One region of the Cytobacillus sp. C11.1 genome, then DNA from elsewhere that is predicted to be linked to it. Evidence: riboswitches for the same ligand, from Rfam matches in the RefSeq annotation. Region 1 holds a riboswitch; each other region holds the start of a gene.
The links. A riboswitch is a leader RNA that binds a small molecule or an ion and turns the genes downstream of it on or off. The one in region 1 is predicted to bind S-adenosylmethionine.

Region 1 (6,069 bases):
TGACTTTACAACGCGTCCCTGCATCATCACGTGTACATGATCAGGAGTGATGTAGTTAAGAAGGCGCTGGTAGTGAGTGATAATTAAGCAACCAAAATCTTCTCCGCGCATTTGGTTAATTCCTTTAGAAACAACCTTCAATGCATCGATATCCAAACCTGAATCGATTTCATCAAGGATGGCGATTTTTGGTTCAAGCATCATTAATTGAAGAATCTCATTGCGCTTCTTTTCACCGCCAGAGAATCCTTCATTTAAGTAACGCTGAGCCATGTCCAGATCCATTTCAAGGAATTCCATTTTGCTGTCCATTTTTCGGATAAACTTCATTAAAGAAATTTCATTGCCTTCTTCCATGCGGCTGTTGATTGCTGAACGCAAGAAATCGGCATTAGTAACACCGCTGATTTCACTTGGGTATTGCATTGCAAGGAAAAGGCCGGCTTGTGCACGTTCGTCAACTTCCATTTCAAGAACATCTTTACCATCTAAAGTAATGCTGCCTTGAGTTACTTCATATTTAGGATGGCCCATGATTGCAGATGATAATGTAGATTTACCTGTTCCGTTAGGCCCCATGATTGCGTGGATTTCTCCGCCTTTAATTTCAAGGTTTACACCTTTTAATATTTCTTTCCCCTCAATAGCAACATGAAGGTCTTTGATAGTTAGTACTGATCCTGCCATAATATATACCTCCGTCAATAAAAGAAGATTTGTGTAAATCGGCTGTTTGCCGCAAATCTCTATTCTCATTTTATTCTCATTACAATCTTATAACAAATGAAATTTCATAGCAACTCTTTAAGACCCTTTAACAAACTTTTCAAACAAAAATGTTTAGAAAGCCTTTAAATGAAGATTTTATCATAGAATCTATCCTTCATCAAAGAGTGCGTTCTTAAAAAAACAGGCATGTCCTATTTATTTTTTCCTCAGATGGTTGATTCATGTATGGAAAGCTTAAATGAGAATGGATTGAAGGGTTAAGTCAAAATATTTATAAAAAAGAAAACCAGCGCACAGAGCAGCTGGTTTCCATTTTTCTTCTTTATATTATATATATGGTTTAAATCCTAGGAATGAATTTTTCTTTCAAGATCGGCAACTAAACGCTGGCTTTGTAGATAATCTTCTTCACGTTTCTTTTCAACTTCCATACGAACATCATGTTTCCGGCTGTACACTTCATATCCAACTCCATGGGCAGCTTGCATTGCTTTCTCCATTTCACTCGTGTAGTTCAGCTGTAACTGACTGATAATGAATCAATCCTTTCGGTTTTTATGCTTTCGCATTTAGTTTTTACATTTAAAATCTTAACACTCAACTTATACCCTGCACAAAGCCGAAAAAACCTGATTTTTTTAGTAAAATAAGGAACCAGATTTGGTGAAGCGCTTCCATCTCGCCCATTCTTACAATAATGGCTATTTCCTCCTGATAAATGGTTGTTTCATAAATTTTCTGAAATTATACAGGCTTATAGAAAAGACTTTTCCGTAAAGTTTGTTGCTTTTTGAAGGCAAACGTATTTTAACCACTGAGTTGATTGTAGCGGAGGGCACTTGACTCCAGCGGGAAGAGAGGGAAGTGCGAGACCCCACAGGCGAAGCCGAGGAGGCTCGCAACCCTCCCCGCGGAAAGCAAGTGCCCGCAGCGGAAATCAACGGGCAATATTTATAAACAAAAACAACAATCCATGAGAAAAGAGCCTTAAAAAATAAAACTCCTGCTTTTAGGCAGGAGCTGAAGGTTTATTTATTGTTTAAGCTGATTCAATTCAGTCATGGCTTCCTGCACAAGAGTAACTGCCTGGCTCATTGCTGCACCGCCGCCGAATGCAGCTGTTACACCTACCGCTTCTAGAATCTCTTCTTCTGAAGCTCCCTGATCAAGGCAGCCTTTTGTATGGTAAATAATGCAGTATTCGTCCTGAGAATATAAACTGATTCCAAGTGCAATGAGCTGCTTCTGTTTTTGGCTTAATGTTCCTTCCTTAAAGCAAGCTTCTGTAAATGCGTTATAGTGCTGGGCTAAATCAGGCATTTTTTCAGTGAATACACCTAATCCTACTTTATAATCATGAAGAGCTGCTTCTATTGAGTTTGATGGTTCATGATAATGTTCCATTTTGCTCCACTCCATTCAAATTATTATAAACGTTAGTATGTTTGATTATTTTTCAAACTATGCGGATAGATAAGCCAATAGGCTGGGCATATAATGGAAACCTAATAAGCATACAAAAAAGCAGGCATACGCGCCTGCTTTTTTTAGCTCTATTATTCGGAAACCGGTACAACGGCTCCTTCATATTTTTCAAGAATGAAGTCCTGAATTTCCTTTGAACGAAGAACTTCTACTAAAGCTTTAATTCCTTCTTTTTCTTCATCTCCGCTGCGGACAGCAATCACGTTAACATATGGTGACTCCTTATCCTCGATCGCAATTGAATCTTCTAATGGATTCAGGCCTGCGTCAATTGCATAGTTAGAGTTGATTAGAACGGCATCGCCTTCACCATTGTTGTAAATTTGCGGAAGCAGGGAAGCTTCATATTCTGTATCAAATTCCAGCTTCTTAGGGTTGTCTTTAATATCTTCTAAGGTAGCTTCTGTTTTTTCAACATCTTCGTTTAAGGTAATAAGGCCTTCTGCTTCTAGCATGGCTAAGATCCGGCCATGGTCTGCTACAGAGTTGCTCATGATGATTGTTGCACCTTCAGGAAGCTCTTCAAGGTTCTTATATTTTTGAGAATACACACCGATTGGCTCGATATGAATTCCGCCAGCATTTGTAAAGTCATAGCCATGCTCTGCTTTTTGTGATTCAAGGTAAGGAATGTGCTGGAAATAGTTTGCATCAAGCTCTTCAGACTCTAAAGCCTGGTTTGGCAGCACATAATCCTGGAATGTAACAACATCTAGTTCAAAGCCTTTTTCCTCAAGAAGCGGTTTAGCTTCTTCAAGAATTTCAGCGTGCGGTACGTTGGAAGCACCTACAGTAATTTTAGTGCTTTCTTTGCTATCTCCGCCATCCCCTGCATTATTTCCTTCTTCTTCTGAAGTTCCGCAAGCTGCAAGTACAAGTGCCACTGCAAGTGCAAGAACGAGTGATAACCACTTTTTCATGTTGATCTCTCCTATCGTTTGTCTAATTTTGTTGTTATTAAATCACCAATAAACTGGATGATAAATACGATGATAAGAATAATAATGGTCGCCATCAAAACGACATCATTACGGCTTCTCTGGAATCCTTCCAGGTATGCAAGGTTGCCAAGTCCTCCTGCACCGATCACACCGGCCATAGCTGTGTAGCCAACCAGGGCAATGGCTGTCACTGTAATACCTGAAACTAGGGCTGGCATGGATTCAGGAAGAAGGACCTTCCAGATAATCGTGCTTGTTTTGGCACCCATGGACTTGGCCGCTTCAATGACGCCTTTATCAATTTCTCTAAGTCCAATCTCAACCATCCGCGCGTAAAATGGCGCTGCCCCAATTATTAATGCAGGCAATGCTGCATCCTCCCCGATCATTGTTCCGATTAGGAATTTGGTAAAAGGTATTAAAAGAACAATTAAGATAATGAACGGAATAGAACGAAAAATATTTACGAAAGCTGAAATGACTTTATTGACTGCAGCATTTTCCCAGATATTCCCCTTTGAGGTCAGGAAGAGAAGCAGCCCCAAAATCGCACCTAAAATAAATGTTGCAACCACAGATATAGCAGTCATATAAAGGGTTTCCAAGGTAGCTTCCCACATGGAGTCCCATTTTACATTTGGAAACCATTCGTTAAGCATTGGAAATCACCTCCACGCCAACCTGCTGGGATTGGATATAATCAATTGCTTTGGCAACTTCTTCTGCATCTCCATCCAAATGGATGAACAAAGTTCCATAAGAGCCATTTTGCGTTTGAGAAATCTTCCCTTGAAGAATATTGACTGTCACTTGGAAATTTCGGATCAAATTCGTTATTAATGGCTGTTCAGCTGCTTCCCCGACAAATCCTAATTGCACTACTTTTCCGCGCGGATATAAATCCACTAAATGATCAATTGTTTCTTTCGTCTCTTCAGGCTCTGTGACCTGCTGGACAAAGCGCTTCGTAATCGTCGCTTTAGGATTTTTAAATACATCCAGCACAGGACCAATTTCAACAATCCTGCCGCCTTCCATGACAGCAACACGGTGGCAAATTTTACGAATTACGTGCATTTCATGTGTAATCAGTACAATTGTTAAACCTAAACGCTCATTGATATCAACAAGCAAATCGAGAATTGAGTCAGTTGTTTGCGGATCGAGTGCAGAGGTAGCCTCATCACAAAGCAGCACTTTTGGGTTATTGGCAAGGGCTCTCGCAATCCCTACCCTTTGCTTTTGTCCGCCGCTCAGCTGAGAAGGATACGCATCCTCTCTGCCATCCAGGCCGACCAGCTTGATGAGTTCATTTACTCTTTTCAGCCTTTCCTGCCTTGGAACACCTGCAATTTCAAGCGGAAATGCAATATTGTCCCTGACACTTCTCGACCATAAAAGGTTAAAGTGCTGGAAAATCATGCTTATTTCCTGGCGTGCTTTTCTTAATTTGCTGCCTTTTATTTTTGAAACTTCATTGCCGGCCACGATTACACTTCCTTGTGTTGGAAGCTCAAGGCCGTTCAGCATGCGGATTAAAGTACTTTTACCTGCGCCGCTATATCCGATCACACCGAAGATTTCTCCTTCTTTTATCTCCAGGTTTACGTCATCTACGGCTTTCACCTGGCCCTTTTTAGAAGAATAGATCTTCTTTACATCATTTATGGAAATCAACGTGTTATTTCACCTCTTTAATCGAAAATACAGATTATAATTAAAAGACCGCTTTTTTCTCTAGTTTTTGACTGCTCAGCAGCTTTCATTCATGAGCAGAATAACGAGCTGAAGCCACAAAAATAAAAATGCCTTTCTGCACATGAGCAGAAAGGCATTAAAAATTTAAGTCCTTTCTCTCATCTGTCAAAGCTATGCTTTGAGTGAATTGGCACCATTTCAAATTAATGACGGTTGCCGGGCTTCATAGGGCACTTCCCTCCACCTCTCTTGATAAGAGCGTAACGTTTTATATTCAATTAACACTTTAAATAATTTAAGCAGCTTTTTAATTACGTTTGCTATCGTATCATAGCTTTCAAAAAGGTGTCAACGAAGAACTTTTAAACTTTTTGAAAAAATGGGCGGTAAATTTTTCTTGCTGTCATTAAGCTTTTGCAGCCAAAGATGTTATCCCTGTCGCAGCTTCAATTGCCTGCTCAAGATCTTCAATCAAATCATCCGCATTCTCGATCCCGATAGATATCCTAATTAAATCTTCAGGTACCCCTGCAGCCTTTAAACCTTCTTTATCGAGCTGCTGGTGGGTCGTGCTGGCCGGGTGAATGATTAGGCTCTTGGCATCCCCGACATTGGCAACATGTGCCCAAAGCTGAAGGCTATTAATCAGCTTTGCACCAGCTTCCCGGCCGCCTGCAATTCCGAAAACAGCGACAGCGCCTGCTCCTTTAGGCAAATATTTATCAGCTAGAGCTTTATCCGGATTGCTTTCATGGCCTGGGTAAAGCACCCAGTTAACAGCAGGGTGGGCTTCCAGGTATTCAACCACTTTCTTCGTATTCGCAATATGCTCCTTCATTCTCACATGCAAAGTCTCTAGTCCCAATGTGAACTGGAATGCACTTTGCGCACTCATTGCAGGCCCCAAATCTCTTAAAAGCTGTACTCTGGCTTTAATGATATAAGCAGCCTCGCCAATTGCTTCACTATAAACAATATCATGGTAGCTTGGATCCGGTTCTGTGAAGCCAGGAAACTTCGGTGAATTCCAATCAAACTTTCCGCCATCAACGATAATGCCGCCCATTGTTGTTCCATTGCCAAGCAGCCATTTAGTCGCTGAGTGAATAACGATATCAGCTCCATGCTCAATCGGCCTGCATAAATAAGGTGTAGCAAAGGTATTATCAACGATTATTGGAACACCGTTTTCATGAGCAATAGCAGCCACCTTTTC
Region 2 (6,069 bases), 2.3 Mb from region 1:
TCGTACATTACTCTGCTATCCAATCTGAAGGTTTCAAATCTTTAGAAGAAGGCCAAGAAGTTTCTTTTGAAGTTGTTGAAGGCGCTCGTGGACCTCAAGCAGCTAACGTAACTAAACTATAATTGACAGACCCATAGAAAAGCAGCCTGGCCATTGGTCAGGCTGCTTTATTTTGCAAAGATTGCATATTAGTCCGGTTTTTACCACATCCTAAAAGAAAAAGGAAGGTGGATTTACAGGATGAATTTTGCCTGGCAATCATTACTATTAGTTTTTGCAGGAGTCTTGCTGCTGCGCATAGCAGGCAGGAAATCTATTTCGCAAATGACACTTGCCCAAACAGTTGTTATGATTTCAATTGGTTCCATCATTATTCAGCCAATTATTGAGACAAGTGTGTGGAAAACGATTGTGGCTGCAGCCATTTTTATTGGATCATTGATTTTAATGGAGTATTTGCAGTTAAAGTTTAACTTTATAGAAAAGTTTATAACCGGCAAATCCAAAATCGTAATTGAAAATGGGAAGCTTCAGCCCGCAAATATGAGAAAACTCCGATTTACTGCTGATCAATTGGAAATGAGACTGAGGACGAACGGAATTACAAAAATTTCAGATGTGAAAATGGCAACACTTGAACCTAATGGCCAGCTAGGATATGAATTAATGGATGATGCAAAGCCTTTAACAGCAGGCGAGTTTAAACGATTAATGGGCGGGATGATATTACAGTCTCCTGTGCAGCCTGCCTCGCAGCAGTCAAATGATATTTTCCAGGAACTTAAAGAAGGACATCCCCAGCCGCATTCTCAGAACCTGCACTAATTTGGAATCTTATAGATAATAAAAAATTGTTCTGGGAAGTAAAGAAGCCGCTAACTATTGGCGGCTTTTTCTTTAATCTGAGTTGGTGTTTTGCAGGCTTCTCCTCGTATCTAGTATTAATTCCTGCATTCGTAAGTGATGAAGAATGGTCATGATCACAATCCCGATACTGAACATACTGGATAAGATTGTGCTTCCAACCAAAAAACGAATTACCTTTCGATCGAACATCTTTTCACTCCTTTTTTCCTTAGTATTTCATCATAAGGAGAAAATTATTAATTTTTTGTGTAGCTTTGTCCAGGCAGGGATTTCTTATAAAAAGGCTGTGTTAAGCCAAATGTTGATTTTAGCACCCTGTTGATTGGTGTGGAGGGCTTTAGATGCCCGAAAATGTATTTGAATTTCCTTCGCGCGATATTTATTAAAGGCTGCTTATTCAAAAGCTTGCTGGAGTGCTGATCAAAGGATGAGCCCACAGGCTCAATTCCCCGAGGAGGCTCCGGACCGCGGAAAGTGGTTAACTGGATGGGAAATCAATAGAAAAATTTAAAATTACATATAAAAAAGCTTGAACTTTAATCAATTTCCTGTATAATTTTCAGACATGAGTTAGTAATAATAACTTCATAACTTTTAACTTATCAAGAGAGACGGAGGGACTGGCCCTAAGATGTCTCGGCAGCGGGCTCATATGAGCGCTGTGCCAAATCCAGCAAGCATTATGCTTGGCAGATAAGAGGGGACTGTAATATAGCAGATATCTCTTCTTGTTTGAAGAGGTCTTTTTATTATGTCATTAAAACCAATTAAGGAGAGAGGAATAGTATGAAAACAAACAAAAAAGGTAACCCGTGGGCTTTACTCCCGCTTTTGGCATTCCTTCTGATTTTTATTGGGAGCGGCCTTGTAACAGGTGATTTTAAAAAAGTTCCGATTATTGTGGCTGTGGCCATAACAGCAGGAATTGCCCTATCCATGAACAGGAAGACGCCATTTATGGAAAAGGTTGATATATTCACGAAAGGGGCAGGAAATCCCAATATTGTTTTGATGGCTATAATTTTTTTACTGGCAGGTGCATTTTCGGGAACGGCTAAAGGAATGGGGGCTGTTGATTCGACAGTCAACTTGGCATTATCCTATGTGCCGCAGAATCTGCTTATGGTTGGGATTTTTATTATCGCCTGCTTTATTTCTCTATCAATGGGCACTTCAACAGGTACAGTTGTTGCGCTTGCTCCAATAGGTGTTGCGCTGGCTGCTGAAACCGATATATCCGTAGCTTTGGCAATGGCTGCTGTTATTGGCGGTGCCATGTTTGGCGATAATCTTTCCGTGATTTCTGATACTACTATTGCAGCAGTCCGGACCCAAGGGACGAAAATGAAGGATAAGTTTCGTGTGAATTTTTTAATTGTGCTGCCTGCAGCTCTGGCAACTGCTATAATTCTAGGGTTCTTAACAGCTGGTCAGGAAAGTGCTGTAACAAGCCAGGATTATAGCTTGCTTAAAGTGGTTCCATATTTGGGGGTACTTTCTGCTGCTTTGTTAGGAATAAATGTTATTCTTGTTTTAAGCGGCGGGGTCTTGCTGGCAGGGCTGATTGGGATTGCTGACGGAAGCTACACGCTGGTTTCCTTCTTACAGATGATTGCAGAAGGGATGGCAGGAATGCAAACTCTTGCAATCATAGCTATCCTAATTGGCGGTGTTGTTGAGATTATTCGCTATAACGGGGGAATTGATTATTTGCTGCACATAGTTACAAGCAAAATAAACTCTCGAAGGGGTGCTGAATTTGGTATTGCATCGCTTGTTTCACTTACCAATCTATCTACTGCAAATAATACCATTTCAATTATCATTGCAGGCCCCCTGGCTAAAAATATAGCGGATCAATATGATATAGACCCGCGTAAATCTGCAAGTATATTAGATATTTTCTCTTGTTTCGTACAAGGATTTATTCCATATGGCGGACAGATGCTGGCTGCTTCGGGTCTCGCAGCTATTTCGCCGGTAAGCATTATGCCTTACTCCATTTATCCAATATTGATTGGAGTCACTGGTGTAATCGCCATTCTTATTAATTTCCCCAAATTAAAAGAGCGGGAAAAGGTAACGAGTAGCACAGTGAATGAATCTGCTCCGCGGGGTTAAAGGTTGTTCCAGGAGAATCATATATAATGAAGAAAGATATAAGAGCCTATTTATAGGCTCTTATTATTTTTCCTGAAAATCTATCTATAGAAAAATTTTCCTGATATAATAGGAACGAACGTTCTCTTATGTTGGTTTCCTTATTTTGCAGAAGTACTTCAATTTTTGTTTTGCTATAATGGTAACATTGTATATATTGAATCATGGTAGGAAAAGAGGGTGATTGATATGAAATTTATCCATACTGCGGATTGGCATTTAGGTAAACTGGTTCATGGGGTATACATGACAGAAGATCAGCGCCATTTTTTAAATCAATTTATTGAAGTGGTTGAAGAAGAAAAGCCGGATGCGGTTGTTATCTCTGGAGATTTATATGACCGGTCTGTACCTCCAACTGATGCTGTTGAATTATTAAATGAAATTCTTTTTAAAATAAATGTAGAACTTAAAACGCCAGTAGTAGCAATTGGCGGAAATCATGACAGCGCCGAAAGGCTTTCCTTTGGCAGTTCGTGGTACAGACAGAGCCAATTCTATTTATCAGGAAAGCTGGTAAATGATTTTAGGCCAATACATATAAAGGGTGTTAACTTTTATCTTGTACCTTATGCAGAACCAGGGATGGTCAGGCATTTGCTTGATGACGACAGAGTCCATTCACATGATGATGCCATGAAGGCGATTGTCGGGAAAATTGAAGAATCTCTGAATCCAAATGAACCCAATGTTTTAGTTGGGCATGCCTTTGTACTTGGAGGGGCGACGAGCGATTCGGAGAGGACTCTTTCTGTCGGTGGTTCAGGCTGTGTTCATTCTAATTGCTTCGATCCTTTTTCGTATACAGCACTTGGGCATTTGCATAGCCCGGATGCCATCAAACATGACAGAATCCGTTATTCTGGCTCACTTTTAAAGTATTCTTTTTCTGAGGCGAAACAGGAAAAGTCGATCTCCATTATTGAAATGAAAGAAAATGGTGATTTTGATCTTCGTACCCGATCCTTACAGCCTAAAAAAGATTTAAGAGAAATCGAAGGCCATCTAGATGAGCTGATGGATCCATCATTCTATGAAAAACAGAATCTGGATGACTATCTAAAAATCACCCTTTTGGATGAAGGAGCTTTACTGGATCCGATCAATAAGCTTAGGCAGGTATATCCAAACGTACTTCACCTTGAACGGAAGATTTCTATTACAGATATGAAGAAAAAAAGCTCCTTCATTTCTATGAAGGAAGAGAAAAAGTCAGAGCTTGAGCTTTTCAAGCAATTTTACGAGCAGATGACTACTTCCGAATTTACAAATGATAAACAACAGGCAATGACTGATGTGATTGAAAAAGTGCTGAGGGAGGAGGCGCTGAAATGAGGCCATTAAAATTAAAGATGCAAGCGTTCGGCCCTTATGCAGACAGTGAGCACATTGACTTTACAGAGCTTGGAAACCGGACGATGTTTGTTATTTCGGGAAAGACTGGTTCCGGAAAAACGACCATATTTGATGGGATCAGCTATGCGATTTACGGAAAAGCAAGTGGTGAGGACCGCAGCGGGCCAGAACTTAGAAGCCAGTTTGCCAAAAATGAAACACTGACTGAAGTTTCTCTAGAATTTACATTAAGAAATAAAACATATTACATTACCAGATCGCCTCAGCAGGAAAAGAAAAAAGAACGTGGCGATGGGACAACCACAGTGAGTGCCAAAGCAGAACTCTACATTTATGATGAAAATGGAAGGCGGCAGCTTCTTGCGGCCAATGTCAGGGATGTCGATGAAAAAATAAAGGAAATCATGATTATTGACAGCAACCAATTCAGGCAAATCCTGATGATCCCTCAGGGTGAATTCAGGAAACTTCTTACCTCGGAGAGCAAGGAAAAGGAAGTAATCCTTCAGCGGCTATTTCACACTCAGATTTATAAGCGGATTGAAGAAAAGCTTAAAGAATATGCTTCTGAGTTAAAAAGAACAGTTGAAGATCAAGTAAAGCTTCGTGATCAGTTTTTACTACAGGTGCAGGCAGTTTTTAATGAGGAGCTTAAGGCATATTTGGAAGCTGGCAGTGTAAATGACACAATTTTGATGCCTCTTGTAAAGGCAGAAATTATGCATATGGCGGAAGGGTTAGAGGAATTAACCGATGCAGGCAAGAAGCAGAAAGAAAAAAGAGACTATCTGCAGCAAAAACTGTATGAAGCTGAAACCATAGTTAAACAGCTGAAGGCAAAAGAAGATTTGAAACGAAGGAAAGAAGAGCTGGAAGGGTTAAAAGAACAATTTACGGCGAAGGAAAGACTTATTTCCCTTGCCCAGAAAGCAGCTTTGCTTAGCCAGCAGGAGCAGCTTTGCCACGAAATAAAGAAGGATTTGGACGTTTCAAATGAGGAGCTTACTGCACTTAAGAAAAGCATTACATCTTTAGCCGGGCTGTTAGCGGAAAACGAAGAAAGATGGGAAGCTGAAAAGAAACGTGAAGATGCAAGAAAGCAAGCTGGGGAGAATGTTAACCGGCTGCAAAACATGAAAGAGGATATCCATTCTTATGCGGAAGTAGAAAAGCAAGTTCGTTTGCTTGAAGAAAAACTGGAAAATCTCCGTCTTCAAAAAAAGCATAAAGATGAAGCGTTTAAAGCCTCTGATCATAAAATTCAAGTATTGGCTGAGGAAAAACAGGATATTGAAAAGTGTCATTTTAAGCTTATGGAGAATGACCGGCGGCTGGAAAAAATGACTGAAGAAATAGAACGGCTTCATAAATATGAAGAACAGCAGGGCGAGTATATGCTAGCTCTCGAAGTATTCGAAAAAAAGAAAAGCTACTTTGAACAGGCAGCATCCAGACTGGAAGATGCCAGAAGGCTTGTTGAGGAGTTGGAGCGTAAATGGCTCCATGGACAAGCATCCATCTTGGCAAATCAGCTGCAAAATGGTGAAGCCTGTCCGGTTTGCGGCTCAGGTCATCATCCTAATCCGGCTGCATCGCAAACGGATATTCCTGATGAAAAAGATTTAAAGGCAGCAAAACGGCAGGCTGCCGAAATCGAAGCAGATAAAGCGAAAGCAGAGTCATCGT
Region 3 (6,069 bases), 2.0 Mb from region 1:
ATATCTGCAGCCAGATGGCCATATGTGCGAATACTATCAGCAAGGCGAATCGCTGCAAGTGTCTTTTCAAGCTGCCCTGCATTTAAGGCTGCATCCACTTGGCTTGAAGGTTTCGTGTACCCTTCATCTTGTACTGGGGACCCATTTCTTTCAAAGTACTCTTTCATCTCCGGATCCACTGAATCCGCGTCTTCTAGATATCTCTCATATAATTCAATAACATAGCCAAGGTTTGGGCCATGAAATCCTTGTTCAAAAGGTCCCTCACCATTAGATGGCTTTTTCATGGAAAATTACCTCCATAACTGTTTTTAAATAAATAATTCAATACATTTTTGTCCTCTGATACCATTACCCTTTATAAAAATGAATTAACGTTTTATTTTTACGAATAATATTATTTTTCAGAGGATAAAACGTTTCCACAGCTATTCTAACACGGAAAATCTTGTTGTACAAAGATTAAAACATGAATATAGTGGAAAACTATTAAAAAATTTTCAGGTGAATTACTTATATTAATAAAATGATTTGTTAAACTATGTACATTTATTAATAAGAAATAACTGGGCAATATTTTTATCACAAAAATAAAAAAAGCCGATTTTTTATCGGCTTTAAAAAGTCTCCACTAGGTTAATATAAATTTGTTTAACCGCATTAGGGTTCTTTCTGTTTTCTTTCAGGGAAGATTCAATTACTTCTCTTGTATCAACCGGAAAATCAACGTGGCCGCAAGTGGTGCATTTTTGAAACGCTGTACCTGAAATGTTAACCTCAATTCCGTCTTCCGTTTGGAAAACCGCTGGTCCTCCGAATTCTGCAAAGCGATGGTGACAGTGGCTATGCTCTTGCATGATAACTTCCCTCCACAAGAAAAGATATTTATTTTCTTTTATTATAAATCAAATATTCTGAACTTTAAAGAAGTACAGACCTAACATTTTATGCCATAGATTCAGCCAAGTATAAATTTTAATTTTAAAGACAAATTACTATTATTTAATACAGGAGGTATCATCATGAATATTGGAAGAGCTAGAGAAATATCAGAGTCTGCTGATATGGTAGGTGTCACATATAATGGCAATCCTGTAATCATTCAGCATGTGGATGAGCAGACAAAGATGGCCCGTATTTATACGAAAGCAGATCCAGAAAATGAAATGGATGTACATGTAAACAGCTTAATTGAAGAATAAATTCAAATCTATTTCAGTTTTCGCAAACTTTGTTGCTTTATAATCAAGTAGTGAGGAGTGGTTGATTTCCGCTCCAGGATGCTCAGCGAACGCGGGGCGGGCTGTGAGCCTCCTCGGCGCACAGCGCCTGTGGGGTCTCACCTGTCCCACTCCTCCCGCAGGAGTCTCGCACCTTACGCTCCAATCAACCAACCTTATTTTTCAATGTTTCTATTTACCAAGCTATTCAAAAACAACAATCTTTTAGAAAATAGCCTTTTTTTAAAGACTTCCACCTTAGGATGGGAGTTTTTAATTTGTAAACCACCCTAAAAAAATTTAATTTTATTTCAAAATATTTTCAAAAAGTGTTGACTATTAACGGTTTACTGTAGTAAAGTGTAGAGAAAATTGAATATTAGATTTCTTATCCAGAGAGGTCGAGGGTAAGGCCCGACGACGCCTCAGCAACCATCAATCTTAAGTTGATTGAAAAGGTGCTAATTCCTGCAAGTTTTAAAAAACTTGAAAGATAAGAAGAATGGCTAATCACATTAAAAAGTCTTCTTCTTATAGAAGGCTTTTTTTTATTTCGTATAAGGAGTGTTCACATATGTATAAGCTTGATACAAAATTGGCACAAATCGGCAACAAAAGTGAGACAGCAACAGGTGCGGTAAATCCGCCAGTTTATTTTTCAACAGCATATCGCCATGAGGGGATCGGTCAGTCTACAGGTTTTGATTACAGCCGTACAGGCAATCCTACCCGCCAGCTGCTTGAAAAAGCCATCGCAGATCTGGAAGAAGGAGACCAGGGTTACGCCTGCAGTTCAGGAATGGCTGCTATTCTTACGATACTTTCGCTTTTTAAATCCGGAGATGAGTGGATTGTATCCAAGGATTTATACGGAGGTACCTATAGGCTTCTTGAACAAGGCTTCAAAAAATGGGGACTGCAGAGTAAGTATGTGAATACAAGCAATCCAGACCAGATTGAAAACCTAATCACTGAAAATACAAAGGCGATCTTCCTCGAGACGCCTACCAATCCGCTGATGGAACAAACAGATATTAAGAAAACAGCTGAGATTGCGAAACGGCATAATATTTTATTAATTGTTGATAACACCTTCTATACCCCTCTTCTTCAGCAGCCGTTAAAGCTTGGCGCTGATATTGTGATTCATAGTGCTACGAAATATTTGGGTGGGCATAATGACGTTCTTGCCGGGTTAATTATCGCAAAAGGAAAAGAATTGTGTGAATCACTGGCTATGAATCATAACGCTGCCGGCGCCGTATTAAGCCCCTTTGATTCCTGGTTATTGATTAGGGGGATGAAGACTCTTTCCCTTCGTATGGAGCGCCATGAAAAGAATGCAAAGGAATTAGTGGAGTATTTAACAGAACATGATGCGGTTACAGACGTTTTGTATCCGGGCAGAGGCGGAATGATTTCCTTCCGGGTCAAAGATGAATCTTGGGTTAACCCATTCCTGCAAAGCCTCTCTCTCATTTCTTTTGCTGAAAGCCTTGGCGGTGTTGAAAGTTTCATCACCTATCCTGCGACACAGACACATGCCGATATCCCTGAAGAAATCCGAATTGAGACGGGTGTTTGCAACAGACTTCTTCGTTTCTCTGTTGGCATTGAAAACGCTGCAGACTTAAAGGCAGATTTGGACCATGCTTTTGCTAATGTTTTAAAGGAGGTTTTACGATGAGTAAAGATCAATCATTTAGGTTCGAAACTAAATTGCTGCACAATAAACAAAAATACGATCCTGAAACTGGGGCTGTTAGTGTACCTATTCAGCATGCATCCACTTTCCATCAAAAGGATATTGATACATTCGGAAAATATGATTATAGCCGCAGCTTAAACCCTACAAGGGAAGCTTTGGAGGAAGTAATCGCCGAGCTTGAAGAAGGAACTAGAGGATTTGCCTTTTCTTCCGGCATGGCTGCGATTTCAACAGCCTTCCTTCTATTGTCACAGGGTGACCATGTTGTCATCACCGAAGATGTGTATGGCGGCACCTTCCGTATGGTAACAGAAGTATTGACACGTTTTGGGATTGAGCACACGTTCGTCGATATGACCAATCTGGAAGAAGTTAAGGCTGCGATCCGTCCAAATACAAAGGTATTTTATGTAGAGACTCCTTCCAACCCGCTATTGAAAGTGACAGATATTGAGGCTATTAGCTCTCTGGCCAAAGAACATGACGCTCTTACCTTTGTAGACAATACATTCCTTACCCCTGCCCTGCAAAAGCCGCTTGCTTTGGGTGCAGATATTGTCCTTCACAGTGCGACAAAGTTTTTATCTGGACACAGCGATGTTGTAGCCGGCCTTGCGGTTGTAAAGGATCCAGATTTGGCTGGCAGATTGGCGTTCCTGCAGAATTCCTTTGGTGCAGTCTTGGGTGTACAGGATGCCTGGCTTGTACTAAGAGGGATCAAAACCCTTCACGTTCGTCTGGAGCAATCTGTAAAATCGGCTGAGAAAATTGCTTCTTTTCTTAAAGATCATCCCTCTATTAAGAAAGTGCATTATCCGGGACTTGAGGACCATCCTGGTTATGAGCTTCAGAAAAAGCAGGCTAATTCCGCAGGTGCTGTCCTTTCCTTTGAGCTTGAAGATGAGCAGGCCTTAAGGACGTTTGTTGAAGGTGTGCAAATCCCTGTGTTCGCGGTGAGCCTGGGTGCAGTTGAATCGATCCTCTCCTACCCTGCAAAAATGTCGCATGCGGCTATGCCTCCGGCGGAAAGAGATCAGCGCGGGATTACCTCAAGCCTTCTCCGTCTTTCTGTTGGACTGGAGAATGCAGATGATATTATAGAAGATTTCAAGACAGCATTAATTGCTGCACAGCAAACAAAGCAAACAATTTTACAGCAGGGGTGATCATCTTTGAGTTTCCTGGATAAGTTGAAAAATGAAATTATCATAGCTGATGGTGCAATGGGAACTTTGCTATACTCCTATGGGACAGACAGCTGTTTTGAAGAATTGAATCTATCACAGTCTGAACAAATCCAGCACATTCATGAAGCATATATCAATGCCGGTGCCGGTTTGATCCAGACGAACACTTACGCAGCAAATTATCTGAAGCTGCAAAGGTATGGACTTGAAGACTCTGTTAAAGAAATCAATAGTGCGGCAGCACGGATTGCTAAGAAAGCATCCAAGGGCAAAGCTTATGTGGCTGGGACGATCGGAGGAAATAGAGGCATAAAGCCTAATATGGTTTCGCTTGAAGAAATCAAAAGAAGCTTTCGCGAACAGCTATATTGCCTCCTGCTTGAGGGTGTCGATAATATTTTGCTAGAAACCTATTATGACCTTGAAGAACTTGAAACGGTGCTGGCCATTGCAAGAAAAGAAACCGATTTGCCGATTATCGCTCAGGTGTCCCTCCATGAAGCAGGAGTCCTCCAGGATCAGACACCAATCCCTGAAGCATTTTCAAGGCTTGAAGGCCTAGGAGCGGATGTTGTGGGAATAAATTGCAGACTTGGTCCTCATCATATGCTTAAAACGCTGGAAAGTGTGCCTCTGCCTAAACATGCATTCCTTTCTGCTTACCCTAATGCCAGTATTCCGGCTTATACAGACGGCAAATTTCATTATGAAGGAGATGCCGAGTATTTCCGCCAGTCAGCAAGAGACTTCCGCAATCAGGGCGTACGGCTTCTTGGCGGCTGCTGCGGTACTACTCCTGCGCATGTCAAAGCTTTTGCGGATGAATTGAAAGGATTAGCACCGCTTGAGGAAAAAGAGGTAAAGGCGAAAAAAGAAATAATCGTATCTGAAAAGCCTTCGCCATCAAGAGACCTCCCTCCTCTTCAGGAAATTGTGAAGGAAAGGCCTTCTGTCATTGTTGAGCTTGATCCTCCACGGAAGCTGGATACCACACGTTTTTTTGAAGGAGCGAAAGCTTTAAAGGAAGCTGGCATCGACTCGATCACTCTGGCAGATAACTCTCTTGCTTCCCCAAGGGTATGCAATTCTGCTTTGGGATACATGGTCAAGCAGCAAACAGGCTTACGCCCCCTTGTTCATGTTACCTGCAGGGACAGGAATATCATTGGATTGCAATCTCACTTAATGGGTCTGCACGCACTTGGATTAAATGATATATTGGCAGTAACTGGAGACCCGGCCCGTGTCGGCGATTTCCCTGGTGCATCCTCTGTATATGATGTATCTTCATTCGAATTGATCAGTATGATTAAACAGCTGAATGAAGGCTTATCGGTTTCCGGAAAAGACTTGGGCCAGAAAGCTGCTTTTTCTGTAGCCGGCGCTTTTAATCCCAATGTCCGTTCACTGGAAAAAGCGGTTGGGCGACTGGAAAAGAAAATAGACCATGGCGCAGATTATTTCATTTCACAGCCAGTTTTTTCAGAAGAAAAATTGCTGGAGGTCCATGAAGCAGTCAAGGATTTAAAAGCACCTGTTTATATTGGGCTTATGCCATTGACGGGCAGCAGAAACGCAGAATTCCTTCATAATGAAGTGCCGGGAATAAAGATTGCCGATAGCATCAGAGACCGGATGGCTGCCTTAAAGGACGATCCCATACAAGCGGGCCAGGAAGGCATTGCAATTGCAAAGTCGCTGATTGATGCCGCAGCGGAGTTATTCAACGGAATTTATCTGATCACCCCGTTCATGCGTTATGAAATGACTGTTGAACTTTCAAACTACGCACGGGAAAAGACAGAAGGGCTTTCAAGGAGGAAACAGCATGCATAAACCAACATTACAGGAACAGCTTAAGAAGAAAATTTTAATCATGGATGGAGCAATGGGCACCATGCTTCAGAGAGCGAATCTAACAGCGGATGACTTTGGCGGCGAGGAATATGAAGGC

Region 2: linked by a shared signal. The riboswitch ahead of AC3ZVC_RS19175 (Na+/H+ antiporter NhaC family protein) and the one ahead of AC3ZVC_RS07870 (methionine ABC transporter ATP-binding protein) in region 1 are both predicted to bind S-adenosylmethionine.
Region 3: linked by a shared signal. The riboswitch ahead of AC3ZVC_RS17670 (methionine biosynthesis PLP-dependent protein) and the one ahead of AC3ZVC_RS07870 (methionine ABC transporter ATP-binding protein) in region 1 are both predicted to bind S-adenosylmethionine.

What each region holds. Positions count from the first base shown of each region.
Region 1 covers NZ_CM176935.1:1,599,010-1,605,078, reverse strand. Annotated here, with positions in the region: gene sufC (Fe-S cluster assembly ATPase SufC) at 1-687, opposite strand, end outside; gene AC3ZVC_RS07890 (YuzK family famiily protein) at 1,077-1,229, opposite strand; gene AC3ZVC_RS07885 (carboxymuconolactone decarboxylase family protein) at 1,762-2,133, opposite strand; gene AC3ZVC_RS07880 (MetQ/NlpA family ABC transporter substrate-binding protein) at 2,286-3,134, opposite strand; gene AC3ZVC_RS07875 (methionine ABC transporter permease) at 3,146-3,814, opposite strand; gene AC3ZVC_RS07870 (methionine ABC transporter ATP-binding protein) at 3,807-4,832, opposite strand; SAM riboswitch class I at 5,009-5,112, opposite strand; gene AC3ZVC_RS07865 (O-acetylhomoserine aminocarboxypropyltransferase/cysteine synthase family protein) at 5,260-6,069, opposite strand, start outside.
Region 2 covers NZ_CM176935.1:3,850,481-3,856,549, reverse strand. Annotated here, with positions in the region: gene AC3ZVC_RS19190 (cold-shock protein) at 1-122, shown strand, start outside; gene AC3ZVC_RS19185 (DUF421 domain-containing protein) at 241-825, shown strand; gene AC3ZVC_RS19180 (hypothetical protein) at 898-1,056, opposite strand; SAM riboswitch class I at 1,464-1,567, shown strand; gene AC3ZVC_RS19175 (Na+/H+ antiporter NhaC family protein) at 1,654-2,988, shown strand; gene AC3ZVC_RS19170 (exonuclease SbcCD subunit D) at 3,217-4,362, shown strand; gene AC3ZVC_RS19165 (AAA family ATPase) at 4,359-6,069, shown strand, end outside.
Region 3 covers NZ_CM176935.1:3,556,462-3,562,530, reverse strand. Annotated here, with positions in the region: partial or broken gene AC3ZVC_RS17685 (2-oxoglutarate dehydrogenase E1 component) at 1-287, opposite strand, end outside; gene AC3ZVC_RS17680 (hypothetical protein) at 618-857, opposite strand; gene AC3ZVC_RS17675 (H-type small acid-soluble spore protein) at 1,023-1,202, shown strand; SAM riboswitch class I at 1,606-1,720, shown strand; gene AC3ZVC_RS17670 (methionine biosynthesis PLP-dependent protein) at 1,795-2,907, shown strand; gene metC (cystathionine beta-lyase) at 2,904-4,094, shown strand; gene AC3ZVC_RS17660 (bifunctional homocysteine S-methyltransferase/methylenetetrahydrofolate reductase) at 4,101-5,951, shown strand; gene metH (methionine synthase) at 5,944-6,069, shown strand, end outside.